Regions from separate parts of the Marinobacterium sp. xm-m-383 genome, predicted to be linked through region 2. Evidence: predicted binding sites of a transcription regulator. Region 2 holds the regulator's gene; the other holds the start of a gene.
What was found. Region 2 encodes PhoB, which activates phosphate uptake and scavenging genes when phosphate is short. Its sites were predicted from a motif close to TGTCATANNNNTGTCANA; they were not measured.
Positions count from the first base shown of each region.

Region 1: the regulator PhoB is predicted to act here: its motif matches at 5,864-5,881, upstream of XMM383_RS00725 (phosphatase PAP2 family protein).

Region 1 covers NZ_WBYT01000001.1:143,575-151,776, forward strand. The annotation lists gene lpdA (dihydrolipoyl dehydrogenase) at 1-1,312, shown strand, start outside; gene sucC (ADP-forming succinate--CoA ligase subunit beta) at 1,421-2,587, shown strand; gene sucD (succinate--CoA ligase subunit alpha) at 2,590-3,471, shown strand; gene XMM383_RS00715 (transposase) at 3,676-4,119, shown strand; gene XMM383_RS00720 (alpha/beta hydrolase) at 4,210-5,010, opposite strand; gene XMM383_RS00725 (phosphatase PAP2 family protein) at 5,099-5,845, opposite strand; gene XMM383_RS00730 (AMP-binding protein) at 5,996-6,772, shown strand; gene XMM383_RS00735 (AMP-binding protein) at 6,727-7,560, shown strand; gene pgi (glucose-6-phosphate isomerase) at 7,809-8,202, opposite strand, start outside.
Region 2 covers NZ_WBYT01000002.1:136,222-144,423, forward strand. The annotation lists gene hisH (imidazole glycerol phosphate synthase subunit HisH) at 1-93, shown strand, start outside; gene hisA (1-(5-phosphoribosyl)-5-[(5-phosphoribosylamino)methylideneamino]imidazole-4-carboxamide isomerase) at 120-860, shown strand; gene hisF (imidazole glycerol phosphate synthase subunit HisF) at 871-1,644, shown strand; gene XMM383_RS04275 (DUF416 family protein) at 1,667-2,269, shown strand; gene XMM383_RS04280 (hypothetical protein) at 2,269-2,541, shown strand; gene XMM383_RS04285 (hypothetical protein) at 2,538-2,969, shown strand; gene XMM383_RS04290 (hypothetical protein) at 2,980-3,210, shown strand; gene cysZ (sulfate transporter CysZ) at 3,217-3,975, shown strand; gene phoR (phosphate regulon sensor histidine kinase PhoR) at 3,982-5,268, opposite strand; gene phoB (phosphate regulon transcriptional regulator PhoB) at 5,278-5,973, opposite strand; gene ubiA (4-hydroxybenzoate octaprenyltransferase) at 6,045-6,905, opposite strand; gene phoU (phosphate signaling complex protein PhoU) at 7,011-7,730, opposite strand; gene ppk1 (polyphosphate kinase 1) at 7,929-8,202, shown strand, end outside.

The DNA of each region.
Region 1 (8,202 bases), on a different contig from region 2:
TGTCCTAGGTGGTACCTGTCTAAACGTAGGTTGTATCCCATCGAAAGCGATGCTTGAAACAACTCACAAACTTCACGAGGCTCAACACGGCTTCGCGGCTCAGGGTATCGTTGCTGAAAACGTATCGATCGACCCTAAAGCGATGGTTGCTCGTAAAAATGGCATTGTTAAGAACCTAACTGGCGGTATCGCAGGTCTGTTCAAAGCGAACGGTGTCACAACCCTTGCTGGTACAGGTAAACTGCTAGCGGGTAAGCAGGTTGAAGTGACCGCTGCTGACGGTTCTGTCTCTACTTACCAAGCTGACAACGTGATCCTTGCATCAGGTTCTGTCCCTGTAGAGATCCCACCAGCACCTCTGACAGAGGGTCTAATCCTAGACAACGCAGGTGCGTTGGATATCGATGAAACCCCCGAGCACCTGGGTATCATCGGTGCCGGTGTTATCGGTCTAGAGATGGGTTCTATCTGGGCTCGTTGTGGCTCTAAAGTGACCGTTCTAGAAGCGATGGATGACTTCCTAGCCCTAGCGGACCAAGACCTAGCGAAAGAGGCTAAAAAGCTTCTAACCAAACAGGGTCTGGACATCAAGCTGGGTGCACGTTGTACTGGCACTGAGATCGTTGATGGTAAAGCAGTAAAAGTTAAATACACCGATTCAGAAGGCGATAAAGAGCTTGTTGTTGATAAGCTGATTGTTGCTGTCGGCCGCCGTCCACAAACCAACGGTCTTCTAGCTGAAGACTCAGGTGTCTCTTTGGATGAGCGCGGCTTCATCTTCGTTGACGAAAACTGTCGTACCGGTGCACCAGGCGTTTACGCAATTGGTGACTCAGTACGTGGCCCGATGCTTGCACACAAAGCATCAGAAGAGGGCATCATGGTTGCAGACATCATTGCAGGCCACAAAGCGGCAATGAACTACGACTGCATTCCTAACATCATCTACACTTTCCCTGAGTTGGCTTGGGTCGGTAAGACCGAACAGCAGCTTAAGGCGGAAGGTATCAAATACAAGAGTGGCAAATTCCCATTCGCAGCGTCTGGCCGTGCCATGGCAGCGAATGCGACAGAGGGCTTCGTTAAGATGCTCGCTGATGAAGCTACCGACCGTATTCTTGGTGTACACATCGTTGGTGGTATCGCCTCTGAGCTGATCGCTCAGGGTGTTATCGCAATGGAATTTGCATCAAGCGCGGAAGATCTGCAGTTGACCGTATTTGCTCACCCAACCGTGAGTGAAGCGATCCACGAAGCAGCTCTAGCTGTGGATAATCACGCTATCCACATTGCGAATCGCAAAAAGCGTTAATCGCGGAACAGAGAGCGCTTCAGGTCAAAAGCTTGAAGCGCTTTTGTTCAGATCGATGGCACGGGTAACCCCGTGTTCGTTTAACCGACCTAAATAACGGACTATAGAATGAATCTTCACGAGTATCAGGGCAAGCAGCTGTTTGCACAGTACGGTCTGCCAGTGTCACAAGGCATTGCAGTCGATACACCGGAAGCAGCCGCAGAAGCAGCCAAACAAATTGGCGGTGATAAGTGGGTTGTTAAAGCACAGGTACACGCAGGTGGCCGCGGTAAAGCGGGCGGCGTTAAACTAGTAGACTCTCCAGAAGAAGCAGCAGCTTTCGCAAAAGATAAGCTAGGTACTAATCTGGTAACTTACCAAACTGACGCGAACGGTCAGCCAGTCTCTAAAATTCTTGTTGAGACCTGCACAGACATCGCAAACGAACTATACCTAGGTGCGGTTGTTGACCGTTCATCACGTCGCATTGTCTTCATGGCATCGACTGAAGGTGGTGTAGAGATCGAGAAAGTCGCTCACGAAACACCTGAGAAGATTCTTAAAGCAACCATCGATCCTTTGACTGGCGCGCAGCCATACCAGGGTCGTGAGCTAGCATTCAAGTTGGGTCTTGAAGGCGTACAGATCAAACAGTTCGTCGCGATCTTCATGGGTCTTGCGAAGATGTTTGAAGAGAAAGATCTAGCCCTTCTAGAGATCAACCCTCTGGTTATCACTGACGAAGGCAACCTACACTGTCTTGATGCGAAAGTCGTTATCGATGGCAACTCGGTTTACCGTCACAAAGATATCCAAGCAATGGAAGATCCATCACAGGAAGACGAGCGTGAAGCACGCGCGGCTGAGTGGGATCTTAACTACGTAGCACTAACTGGCAACATCGGTTGTATGGTTAACGGTGCAGGCCTTGCAATGGGTACTATGGACATCGTCTCTCTACACGGCGGTTTCCCAGCTAACTTCCTTGACGTAGGTGGCGGCGCGACGAAAGAGCGTGTTACTGAAGCGTTCAAGATCATCCTAGAAGACAGCAAAGTTAAAGCGGTATTGGTTAACATCTTCGGTGGTATCGTACGTTGTGACCTAATCGCAGAAGGCATCATCGGTGCTGTTAAAGAAGTGGGCGTAGAAGTTCCAGTGGTTGTTCGCCTTGAAGGTAACAACGCAGACCTCGGCTCTAAACTGCTATCTGAATCTGGTTTAGATATCATCGCGGCTACCAGCTTGACTGACGCTGCACAGCAAGCAGTTAAAGCAGCAGGAGGCAACTAATCATGTCAGTACTAATTAACAAAGACACCAAAGTAATCTGTCAGGGTTTCACTGGTGGTCAGGGTACTTTCCACTCTGAACAAGCGATCGCCTACGGCACTAAAATGGTTGGCGGTGTGACTCCAGGTAAGGGTGGCACAACTCACCTAGGTCTTCCTGTATTCAACACTGTTGCTGAAGCAGTAGAGCAGACTGGCGCAGAAGCATCAGTTATCTACGTACCAGCGGCGTTCTGTAAAGATTCGATCCTTGAAGCGGCTAACGCTGGCATCAAGCTAATCGTTTGTATCACAGAGCACATCCCAGTCATGGACATGCTTCAGTGTAAAGTTAAGTGTGACGAGCTAGGCGTACGTCTAATCGGTCCTAACTGTCCAGGTGTCATCACACCGGGCGAATGTAAGATCGGTATCATGCCAGGTCACATCCACCTACCAGGTAAAGTCGGTATCGTTTCACGCTCTGGTACGCTTACGTACGAAGCGGTTAAACAGACAACTGACGCGGGTTTCGGTCAGTCTACTTGTGTTGGTATCGGTGGTGACCCAATCCCTGGTTCTAACTTCATCGATATCCTAGAGATGTTCCAGAACGATCCACAGACTGAAGCGATTGTTATGATCGGTGAGATCGGTGGTTCAGCAGAAGAAGAAGCGGCTGCTTACATCAAAGCAAACGTAACTAAACCTGTTGTATCGTACATCGCAGGTGTAACAGCGCCTCCAGGCAAACGCATGGGCCACGCAGGTGCCATCATCTCTGGCGGTAAAGGTACTGCAGACGAGAAGTTCGCAGCACTAGAAGACGCAGGCGTTAAGACTGTACGTTCACTAGCAGATATCGGCGTAGCCCTATCTGAAGTGACTGGCTGGGCAATGAAGTAATTCGTTTCTAGCTGTAAAGAAAAACCCGCTTCGGCGGGTTTTTTTGTGTCTGGAAAACGCTGATAGGGCGGATGACAGGCTGAAGGCCAGTCACCGCGACTCCGTAGTTAGTTCAGCGCACCGGTGACTGGCTTCAGCCTGTCATCCGCTGTCAATGCAAACTCCTAACCATGATCTATACTCCAAAGAAAAAGGAGTTTAACCATGGCAAGGAAGCCAAGATTATGTCCCGCAGGTGTGCCCCAGCACATTATTCACCGCGGCCATAACCGACAATACATCTTTAAAACCACTGCCGACTTTGAAATGTACCTCAGTAAACTCGAGTATTGGTCAGATGTATACCAAGTTCAATTGCATGCTTGGGTACTGATGGGCAACCACATTCACTTTTTATTAACGCCTAGTTCTGATGATGGCATTTCAGAGATGATGAAACGTATCGCAGGAAGTTACGGTCGTTACTTCAATATGCGTTATGGATTGACTGGAACGATTTGGGAAGGGCGGTATAAGAATATTCCTGTGATGAGTTCAACACATGTAGAGCAGATCAAAGCATATATCGAACAGAATCCGGTGCGGGCTGGGATTTGTGGAATGTCGTCGGAGTATCGGTGGTCTAGCGCGTTTTCTGGAAGACGGTGATGGGGCGGATGACTGGCTGAAGGCCAGTCACCGCGACTCCGTAGCCTATGCAGCGCACCGGTGACAGGCCTTCAGCCTGTCATCTGCTCTCTACTCCCGCTCCAAAATCCACTCAATTGCCTGATCAACATCCTCAGATCGAAACCGCGTATGTTCCCGATCCTCAAACCCCATAAATAGCTTCGGCTCTTCAGCAGCTTCAAAAAGCCTTATGCCTTGTTCGTAAGGAATGGTGTCATCATCGGTTGAGTGCATGATCACTAAAGGCTCATCCACTTGTTGAATCTTATCAATCGAATCAAATCGGTGTTTAAGTAACAGATTAACCGGTAACCAGGGGTAGTCATCAGCCGCCATCTGCGCAATAGAGGTATAGGGCGCGGCCAGAATCACTCCTTTAAAATCGCGTTCAGTGGCCAGTTGAACCGCCACGCCGGTTCCCAGTGATTCGCCGTAGATGATTAGATCTGATGAATTCAGATTCTGTTCTATGGCTAACCAATCAAAGATCGCACGTGCGTCGTCGTAAAAGCTAACCTCGCTGGGTGTACCAGTGCTTTGACCAAATCCACCCCAGCTGAAGATCAATAGCCCTCGATCATCCTCAGACAAAATATTAATCAATCGCCCACGTGTACTCAGGTTACGAGCATTACCGTGCAGATAGACAAGCGTTTCTTGCCCAGTTTTAGCCGGTTTATACCAGGTCTGAAGACCGCCGCTTTGCGGGGTATTGATAAAGAGCTCGCTTGCACCGGGAAAGACAGTTTCAACCGACTCCGTTTCGTAGGTCGGCTTAAAGATCAAAGAGTCCTGCGCAAAGTACATGTACCCGCAAGCGGATAGGTAGGTGAGTGTCAGCAGGAGTGAAGTGCGTTTAAATAATTTCATTATCTAGTCTATCCATAAGTGACAGGCTGAAAGCCAGTAACTGTCGCTCCGATGATTCGTGACTGGCTTCAGCCTGTCATCCGCTCTATCAGTCCGCACTAAAAGCTCTGTACCATCGATACAGACCAACAGCAGCCAATAAAACTGCCACTCTCTCAGTCGTAACAGCAGAACCAAACTCCTGATAAGGAGGTTGATAAATAAACTGGTTAGTAAAGATAATCAAAACCGTGATGGCACCTGTCACTGTCCAAGCAGTTGATGAAAGCTCTTTCTCTAAAAGCCACTGGTATCCCTTAAAGCCAATCAACCAACCCAATGCTGCGCCAACTAACACATCAAACGGCCAGTGCACGCCCATCATGATTCTGGAAAAACCTATTAAAGAGGCAATAGCAACAAGCCACTGAGTAATAGGTTTTGACTTAAATTGAGCCGCTAAAATACCCGCACCAATAAACGCCGTTGCAGTATGGCCTGAAGGGAAAGAGGGGGATTTGATGGCTTGGCCAATCAGGTTGTAGCCCTCCATTCCAAAAAGCACTACTGAAGGTCGATCGACACCCAACAGGTGCTTTAACCCTTGAATAACCAAAGTCCCTGTAATTGCCAAAATGAGTAAGCGCGCTCCGCGATCCTCTTTGAAATTGTAGAGCGCTAAAATAATGGCTAGTGCTATGGAAGTATCGCCTAAGTTAGTTATAAACACCCATAACGAATCTGGAAGCCAAGAGCCGACGTAATTGATGAATGCAAACAGAGTGTTATTCAGTAAAAAGACAGCAAAAAAGAGAGCGGCGATGACGCTTTTTCGTGATTCAAAGAGTGAGTTCATATAGCCTAGGTTATTGAATGTAATAATGTTGCCACATTAACATTGTTGCTTCATTTGAACCACAGATCAGAACTCTATTTTGTTGGAGCCTTATCGAAGATGAGGCGATAATTAATAATAAACTTTACAACAACCAGACAATAATAATTTATGAACCTAGTATCCCGCTTCTACAAACAGGTCGATCGTTTCCAAGATCGTACTTTTCTTGGTTACAAATCCGACGGTGAGTGGAAGACACACTCTTGGAAAGAGACGGCTGATCAAATTTCGACACTCAGTCACTATTTAACTCAGTACGGCGTTGGTAAAGACGATCGCGTTTTGATTCTCTCTGAAAACAGGCCAGAGTGGGCGGTTAGTGATTTAGCCATCATGTCCGTAGGTGCCTATGTGGTGCCTGCCTATACAGCGCACACTGTTGATGATCTTCGCCATATTTTGTCGTTGACCAGCCCTAAATTTGCCATTGTCTCCTCTCAGGAGCTGGCAGATAGAGTCTTAGAGGCCAATATCAGCCACGAATGCGTCACTCATATGATTGTTATCGATCAGGGTGAGCATGATAAACCGGATTGGCACACAGAGATTTTGTCTTGGCCAGAGGTTCAACAAGGAGCCGAGCGTCCAGATCTGTCAGCCATAGAAACTGACGATGTCTGTACCCTGATCTTTACCTCGGGCACGGGCGGTCATCCTAAAGCGGCGATGCTGACCCATAAGAACATTATTCATAACGTCGAAGCTGCTGCGCGAGTGTTGGATACCATACCTGTTAATGAAGAGGATCGATTCCTCGCCTCTACGACATGCTCTATGCGCGTATCAAGTCGGGTGTGGATCGAGCCAGTGGATTTAGAAAAGGCCTCTTTTATAAGGCTTTGTCGATCGGTACGAAAAAGCTTAATGATGAAAAACTCTCTCTAATTGAATCTATTCTTGATCCTCTATTAGAGAAGCTAGTCCGCAAAAAATTGCGTGATCGATTTGGTGGCAAGATCAAATACTTCGTCTCAGGTGGTGCACCGCTGAACCCAGAGATCGGTAACTTCTTTGCTGCCTTAGGTATCGGCATTATCCAAGGCTATGGTCAGACAGAGGCATCGCCACTGATTACCGTGAACCGTCCAGGAAACATTCGTATGTCGACCGTCGGTTTGCCGCTCGATTGTGAATTGAAGCTAGCGGACGATGGTGAACTGTTAGTTCGTGGCGACAACGTCATGAAAGGGTATTGGCAGAATGAGTCAGCTACGGCAGTCACCATCATCGATGGTTGGTTGCATACGGGTGACCTCGCCGAGATCGATGAAGAGGGCTTTGTCTCTATTGTAGGGCGTTCGAAAGACCTTATCGTCACTTCGGGTGGTGATAACGTTGCGCCTGCCAAGCTAGAAGCGAAGCTGACGCTGGAAGAGGAGGTGGATCAAGCAGTTGTGCTTGGCGATGCCAAACCTTGGTTGTCCGCCATTATTGTTCCGTCTGAGGATCTGCAAAAAGCGACAGACTCGGATGAAGAGCTAGAAAAAATCATCTCGAAAGCGGTGAAACGAGTGAACCAAGAACTTAACGGTACCGAACGTATCCGTAAGTTCATTGTACAACGGGAACTCTTCTCGATTGAGAATGGTTACGTAACACCCACACAGAAGATCAAACGCTCTAAGGTGATTGAAGATAACCAAGTAGCGATGGATCGGTTGTATGGGAAGTAACTGCTAGTGCGGATGACAGGCTGAAGCCAGTCACCGGTGTGATAAACAGGCTACGGAGTCACGGTGACTGGCTTCAGCCTGTCAACCGCTTTGAAATTACGGAAAAGGCTCTGGAAAAGTATGCCTGGCAGTCTTGCTCGAATCCATGGGAGATAGCTTAAAGATCCGATGGTCGAAAATTGCTCCTGCATTTTCGGCATACATGCCATCCATGGAATAAACAGGCTGAAGGCCTGTCACGGTCAAATCTACGATTTGACGTGCTTCCGAACTAACGCCATCAACCCCTGTGTCGACTGATCATACCCTTGCGTCGACTCACCAATCTGTTGGCTGATCTCATTCGCTAAACGTTTACCAAGCTGAACACCCCACTGGTCAAACGAGTTGATGTTCCAGATAGCGCCTTGAACAAACACCTTATGCTCGTAGAGTGCAATCAGCGCGCCTAGGTTGCGTGGGCTGATGCGATCCATCAGTAATACATTACTCGGGCGGTTGCCTTGGCAGCTTTGATACTCCAATAGGCCGTCTGAATCATCACCGTTCATAAAGGCGTTGGCTTGCGCAAGCATATTGGTTAGCAGTGCGAAGTGGTGCTCTTCTGTCTGTTCATCCGCTTCTAATGAAGCGATAAAGTCG
Region 2 (8,202 bases):
AATGTCTTTGCTACGCAGTTCCACCCAGAGAAGAGCTCGAAAGCGGGCCTTCAGCTTCTAAAGAATTTTGTAAATTGGAACGGCCAAGCATAAGTCGTTCACCCATAGGAAAAGCTTCAATGTTAATTATCCCTGCGATTGATCTTAAAGACGGTAAATGTGTGCGCCTGCGTCAGGGCCGTATGGATGACTCAACCGTATTCTCTGACAACCCCGTTGATATGGCGGCAAAGTGGGTCGATGCGGGATGTCGACGTTTGCACCTTGTCGATTTGAATGGCGCGTTCGCAGGCGAGCCAGTCAATGGTGGTATCGTTCGTGAGATCGCTAAAGCATACCCTGATCTACCGATTCAGATCGGTGGCGGTATCCGTTCTGCAGAGACCATTGAAGCCTACCTAGATGCCGGCGTCTCTTACGTGATTATCGGTACTAAAGCGGTTAAAGAGCCTGAGTTTGTTACCGAGATGTGTAAAGCCTTCCCAGGCAACATCATTGTGGGTCTTGATGCGCAAGATGGCCGCGTTGCGATTGATGGTTGGGCGGAAGTGACTGATGTAATGGCGGTTGATCTGGCTAAACGTTTCCGTGATGACGGTGTCTCTTCAATTGTCTACACCGATATCGCTCGTGACGGCATGATGCAGGGCGTTAACGTAGAGGCTACCGTTGATCTGGCGGTACAGGGCGGTATTCCTGTTGTCGCTTCAGGCGGTGTCACGAACATCGACGATATCCGTGCATTGGCGGAAGTGGCTGACCAAGGCATTTTGGGTGCGATTACTGGCCGAGCTATTTATGAAGGCACACTGGATGTGGCTGAAGCACAGGCTCTTAGCGATCAGCTGACGGCTAAGTAAGGATTTATAGATGGCACTAGCGAAGCGCATTATCCCTTGTCTGGACGTCGAAAACGGACGCGTCGTTAAAGGCGTTAAGTTCCTCGATATTCGTGATGCTGGTGATCCAGTTGAGGTCGCCCGTCGATACGACGAACAGGGGGCTGATGAGATCACCTTTTTGGATATCACAGCCAGCCATGAAGGCCGTGACACGATGGTGCATACGGTTGAGCGTATGGCGTCGCAAGTGTTTATCCCGTTGACCGTTGGCGGTGGTGTTCGTACCTGTGATGATATTCGTACGCTGTTAAATGCTGGCGCTGATAAGGTCTCTATTAATACGGCGGCCGTATTTAACCCCGAGTTTGTCAAAGAGGCCGCGGATCGTTTTGGTAGCCAGTGTATTGTTGTGGCGATTGATGCGAAACGAGTCTCTGCTCCAGATGAAGAAGGCCGCTGGGAGATCTTTACCCACGGTGGTCGCAAGCCTACCGGCCTAGATGCTGTTGAATGGGCGCAAAAGATGGAAGAGCTTGGTGCGGGTGAGATTCTACTGACCTCCATGGACCAAGACGGTGTGAAAAGTGGTTATGACTTAGGCGTGACTCGCGCAGTGTCTGAAGCGGTGACCATTCCTGTCATCGCATCAGGTGGCGTTGGTAACCTAGATCATTTGGTTGATGGCTGCATCGAAGGCAAAGCCGACGCAGTGCTGGCCGCCTCTATTTTCCACTTTAACGAATACACAGTACCCGAAGCGAAAGCGTACATGCGTGAGCGCGGTATTGAAGTACGTCTTTAATCAACGGCAAAGGTAGGCATCGATGCTAGATCCCAATGAACTAGAAACTGAGATTCGTAACCTTGAGCACTGGCAGCAGGTTGCCTTCTCTGCTGCGCTGACCGAGCGTATGTTCAATAACTTCGCGCTGTTCTCCAAGTTGATGGAGTTTGGCGATTTAGATCGCATGCGCACAGTGCTTGATGGCGTATGGGGTGAATTGGCTCAAAACGGCAGCAAGCTAAACTACGACGTTCAGCTTGGCCATGTTGACGATAACCTGGTGGATCTCGATGAGTTCGACACCTTTGGTGCCATTCCTGCCCGCGATGCAATGCTGGCGCTCTACTCAACGCTGATGTGTAAGCTAGAGAAAGAGGCGAGCGACGCGGTTGCGGTATCGAACCTCTCTTACGAGACCGTATCGGCTTACATTGAGTTTGCTGAAGCGGACGATCAGATGTCTGATGAAGAGCTGATCCGCATGATCAACTCACACGACATGATGCTGGATGAAGATGCGTTTCAGAGCGAAGTTCTGGAACAGCTAAACGGCGCTAAACAGAATGCTGCAACCATCACAGCACTGCGTGAGCTTGGTGAAAACCAAGGCATCTCAAACATAGGGATCAGCGACGAAGAGTAATGCTTAGACTGGGTCTTATTCTTCTGATTGTTCCAAGCCTCGCACTGATGGGGGCTTACATGTACGAGCAGCACTTGATCGAGAGCTGCACGGCGACCGGTGGTTTCTACGACTATGCTCTCTCAGAGTGTGATCCACAGACAGAACAACCTTTTATTCCTTTTATGGTGCGCTACCCACTGTTGGTGAACGGCGGCATGCTGTTGAGTGTGTTGGGTCTTCTGTTAACCATCGTTGGCCTCTATAAACCCAATAAGCGAGACGTTGCGTGATTAAAAAGATCATCTGGGCTCTTATTTTAATGTCAGGCATCGGCTTCTACCTCTGGGCAGAGTTTGCCGGTGATGATTGGCTAGAAGCGTTTAACTCAGAGCGACAACAGGCGGCTGCCGAGTTCTTTGCTAAAGGTGAAGAGCAGGGTAGGGTAAAAACGGACGCAGCTTGTTTTGATGATGCCATTGGTCAGATTGCTGAGTGCTTAAGCATCTCGTGTACGGTCGATGCCGGTCAGTATCTACGCGGTTGTTGGGGCGTTGCCGAACGTGCAGAGAGCTTCTGTGATGGGGTGCCTGAGTTCCAAGAAGAGAAGACTGAAGATGAGAAAGAGTGGGCTCGTTTTGCCTGCTACGATCTGAACAGTCGCGGCGATGGCTGCCGTCTTCTGATGCGTCAAAAGCAGCAGCACTGCGCAACACAATAAGGACAATTGAATGAACTACTATTTAGCAGCGATGGAGCCCTTCCTATTCTGGGGTGGCTTGGGCATCTACATCATCTCTCTGGCCATGTATGGAACTCGCAGTGGCGATTGGAAAGCGATCATTCGCTTTTGGGAGCCGCTACTCAAACTTAACCCAACCGAGTTTCGTATCAACCGCATCGGTCTGAGCGGCATGATTCTGGCGGTTGTGATTCGAGTCTACCTAAACTTCCTAGCGTAATTCACCATGCGCACGAACTCGCCTTTCTCAGGGTTGGCCTATCTAGGCCGCGGTTTCAAAATGCTGTCGGAGCCCGGTCTTCGCGCCTTTGTATTGGTACCTTTGCTGATCAATACAGTCATCTTTGTTGGGGCGATCTATCTTCTGGTGACCAACTTCTCTGCTTGGGTTGATGCTCTAATCGCGCTCTGGTTACCTGATTGGGGTTGGTTGGATTATCTGATCTACTTCTTATGGCCTATCTTCGCACTGGTCTTGGTGCTGATGGTCTATTACGGCTTCTCGGTTGTTGCGAACTTTATAGCCGCGCCATTCAACGGTATCCTTTCAGAACGGGTTGAGCAGCGTCTGCGAGGCGATGCGATCAGCAATGAACTCAGCCTATTGCAGATGATTCCCGGCACCCTCGCGCGTGAGTTAGCTAAGTTGGCGTACTTTATTCCAAGGGTTTTGCTCTTGTTGATTCTAGGCTTTATACCGCTCATCAACCTAGCGACCCCAGTGCTTTGGTTCATCTTCAGTGCGTGGATGATGGCGATTCAGTACATCGACTACCCGATGGATAATAACGGTCTGACTTTCAAGCGAATGAAGGGGTTATTGAAAGAGCGCCGTTGGTCTGCGTTAAGTCTAGGCTCGGTGATTCAGCTTGGTATGTTGGTGCCGCTATTGAATCTGATTTTGATGCCGGCGGCCGTGATTGGTGCGACGATCTTTTGGGTGGAAGAGTATGAAGCTGATGGTGAGCAGGGGCGTTTAAAGTAAGCGCAGCTAAATCTTAACCACTCGACTTTCAGGGAAGGTCACACTAAATCGGCTGCCTTCACCCGGTTTACTAGTAACTCCCAACTTAGCATTGTGCCGAACCAACACGTGTTTCACTATGGCCAGTCCAAGTCCTGTACCACCACTGTCGCGGGATCGCCCTTCATCCACTCTGTAGAAGCGTTCAGTGATTCTTGGAATGTGCTCTGCTGGTATACCGACACCGGTATCGGTCACCGAAAACAGTACACTGGTGTCGACGGATTTCAGTTTTATATCAATTACTCCGTTAGCCGGAGTATATCGGACCGCATTGAACACGAGGTTGGATAGAGCGCTGCGTACCTCGCCCTCATTACCAAGAATCTCAAAGCCTTGGTCCATTTCGAGTGAGATTTGATGCTGTTTTGGCCCTGACACCTCTTTTGCTTCTTCTGTGATCCTTTCTAGCATTTCTCTAATGAAAATGGGCTTTCGGCTCTTATTTTCTGAGCTGGTTTCCAAGCGAGAAAGGGTTAGAAGGTCAGCAATCAGAGCAGCCATACGACTGCTCTGAGACTGCATAGAGTGGATCGCTTTTTGTATCGGATTAGGAAGTTCTTGCTCTTGCAGAGTCTCTAGGTAGCCGTGAATTACTGTGATGGGAGTTCTCAGTTCGTGTGACGCATTGGCTAAGAAGGTATGACGCATAAGGCCAATTTTTTCGCTCTCAGAGATATCCCTAACAATGAGAACTTTGTCACCTTCACCAAAGGATTCTACACGGTACTCAAGCACTCTTTTCTGGTCTGCTGAGTCTGCTTTGAATGAAGCGATATGAGACGATTGAGAGTAAAATTCTAAGAAATTAGGTTCAGAAAAGACCTCCTGTACCCTTTTATGTTTCTGCTCAATGGTTATCTCTAATATCTCTTCAGCGGCATTATTCCACCACTCAATATTGTCTTGATTATCAATGATGACGATGGCGTCTTTCATGGCAGAGGTGGCTGCTTGAAACTGATCCATATCGGCATGGATCTCATCGTATTCTGCTTCCGTCTTATTCCGATAGTTGGCTATCGAGCGAACAATACGCCCCTGTTCAAAGGGTAATTTAGGATCTGGCGAGCTGAGATTTTGGTCTAGCCAAGTGACTAACTTTGCGTTCAGCAGCGAACTCAATATCGACCAAAGCAAAGAGCCAAATAATGCACCCAGTATTAGGTTGTGACTTGTAAAAAAACCGAGAACTGCACCAGCAAGAGTAAAGCTGAGAAGGCCAAGTAGTTGGCGTGCTATCGATTCGGTCACAAATCTATCCTAGAGTTTGGTTGAAAAACGGTATCCTGTACCACGAACTGTTTGGATTAAATTACCAAGGTCTGGCCCTAGTGCTTTGCGAAGACGTCGAATGTGCACATCCACTGTTCGCTCCTCCACATAGACATTCCCGCCCCAAACCATATCTAATAATTGGCCCCGGGAATAGGCTCTATCTTGATGTGTCATAAACAGATGAAGCAGTTTGAACTCTGTTGGACCTAGATTGAGCGACTGGCCGGAAGCATCCGAAACCCGATGTGAGACTGGATCTAAAATAATCCCACCGATTGAGATGGCGCCCTCATCACTCTCGGGAAGGCTTCTTCTAAGAACCGCTTTTAAGCGAGCGATCAGCTCTTTGGGTGAAAAAGGCTTAGTAATGTAATCATCTATACCCGCTTCAAGGCCCTGAATTTTATTGTCTTCATCAGCTTTCGCCGTCAGCATGATGATCGGTAGGTCTTTGGTGGTAGGGTCGCTGCGAAGGCGTTTGGCTAGCTCTATTCCGCTGGTACCAGGCATCATCCAATCGAGCAGCATCATGTCAGGCTTTTCATCAATGACCATGGCATGGGCTGTTTTTGCATCACAGGCCTCTAGTGTCTCAAAGCCGGCGAGCTCTAGTGCCATTACAATCATTTCACGAATAGCGGATTCATCATCAACGATCAGTATGCGTCTGGAACGACTCATGGTAACTCTCTCATCTGTTTCATTGACCTCATTAAATGATGCTTTCGTTACAAAAAGATGACAATGACGTTTTACAGTGCGTAATCAGCAGCTAATCCCACCAAAACAACTAGTTCAGCATAGTGATTATTTAAAAATGCTTTGAAACAGGGCATGCGTTCACGATCTTTTATCAGCCAGTGCTGGTAGATAAAGAACCCTACAGCACCTATCAGTCCAAGATAGAAATAGATTCCAAGGGATTCCAGTATTCCAATCCAAACCAGTACAGCAAGAGCAGCAATCTGTAGGCCGGCTATAGCCATGCGATCGTATTGGCCAAAAAATACAGCTGTCGATTTGATGCCTATCTTTAAATCATCATCCCGATCGACCATGGCGTACATGGTGTCATAAGCGACCGTCCATAAAATTTTAGCAAGGAAGACTAACCAGCCGACTAATGGCACTTCGCCTAAGGTTGCAGCAAAGGCCATCGGAATTCCCCAACCAAACGCCATACCCAAAACGACTTGGGGGAAGTGGGTGTAGCGCTTCATAAAGGGGTAGCTGAAGGCTAATAACAGAGCGATGGGCGATAGCAAGATCGCGGCTTTGTTCGTGAATAGCACTAAGATAAACGCGATCAGCATTAATCCGACGAACAAGCCAATGGCTTCTTTGCTAGTAATGCGGCCCGTTGGTAGCGGCCTTTCGGAGGTGCGTTTTACATGGCCATCCACTTTGCGGTCTGCAAAGTCGTTAATGACGCAGCCGGCTGAACGAGTCACCCATACCCCAAAGGTAAAGATAAACAGTAGATCCAAACTGGGTAAGCCACCTGCGGCGATCCATAAAGCCCAGAGAGTTGGCCATAACAAGAGATAGGTGCCAATCGGTTTGTCTGCTCGCATCAATTGCCATGCGGCATGGAGTTTATCTGCAGTGATCACAAGTGACTCAAGTATCTTTAAATTAAGGTGGTAGTATGAAGTGAGGGAGTGCTTAAAACAACAAAGCCACCTGAAGGTGGCTTTGTTAGAAGCAGAGTCGCAAGCTTACTCTCGAACGATCTTTTTGATCTCTTTAGTCTTCATGTGACGAACATCGGTACCGCTGACTTGGTAGATGACTTGCTCAGCCAAATTGCAGGCATGGTCACCGATTCGTTCTAGTGCACGAAGGATCCAGATTATATTTAGCACACCACTGATAGAGCGTGAGTCTTCCATCATGAAAGTGATTAAAGCTCGCATGGTCGACTGGTATTCACGATCAACATGTTTATCACTCTTGACCACTTTGTACGCTAATTCGATGTCACGATTTTCAAAAGCGATTAATACTGAGTTGAGCATGTCTGTGACCATCTCACCAATGTGGCTGACCTCATGAAGACTTTTGCTACTCGATTCATTATTTGACAGATCGATGGCCTGTTTGGCAACGCGAGAGGCTTCATCTCCGATACGCTCCAGATCAACAATGGCACGGTTGATTGACAGAACCAGCCTTAAATCAACGGCTGCTGGCTGGCGAAGCGCAATGATCTGTTCACACGCTTTATCTATCTGATTTTCGAAGCGATTGGTCTCTCGATCCAGCTCACGAGTTGATTCAGCCAGTGAGATATCTTGATTGAGCAGTGCATGCAAAGAGTCAGTGACTTGCTGCTTAACGGTTCTGCCCATCTCTAAAAATTCGGAACGAAGCCTCTCAAGCTCTTCGTTGAACTTATTTGATGTGTGTTGCGAATAGATCTCGCCACTGTCGCGCATTACAAACCCTCTTTTTAGGTCAAATAGGTCTAATTACCTTTAGTATTTCAAAAGAATGTTAGAGATTTGTGACAGTTTCGTGTCGATTTGGTTAAAGGAAAATATATCTCTAAAGGGTAGGCTTACCTTGCGATAAAACTTATGATTATCAAAGAAATAAGCTTTTTAGGCTGTTGAGATAAGCCCAATGGACACGCAATGCAGTTAATTGAAAAAGAGTTAAGTTGGTTATCGTTCAATGAACGCGTACTGCAGGAAGCTGCGGATGTAAACGTACCCATCATTGAGCGTGTCCGTTTTTTGGGTATTTACTCCAGCAATTTAGATGAGTTTTTCAGAGTTCGGGTTGCAGACTTGCACCGTCGCCTACGTCTTGAGCAACTAGGCAAGGTCGAACCCAAAGGGATGTCGGCTGAAAACCTGTTACATCTAGTGAATGAGAAGGTACAAACTCTCGCAGATCGTTTTAATG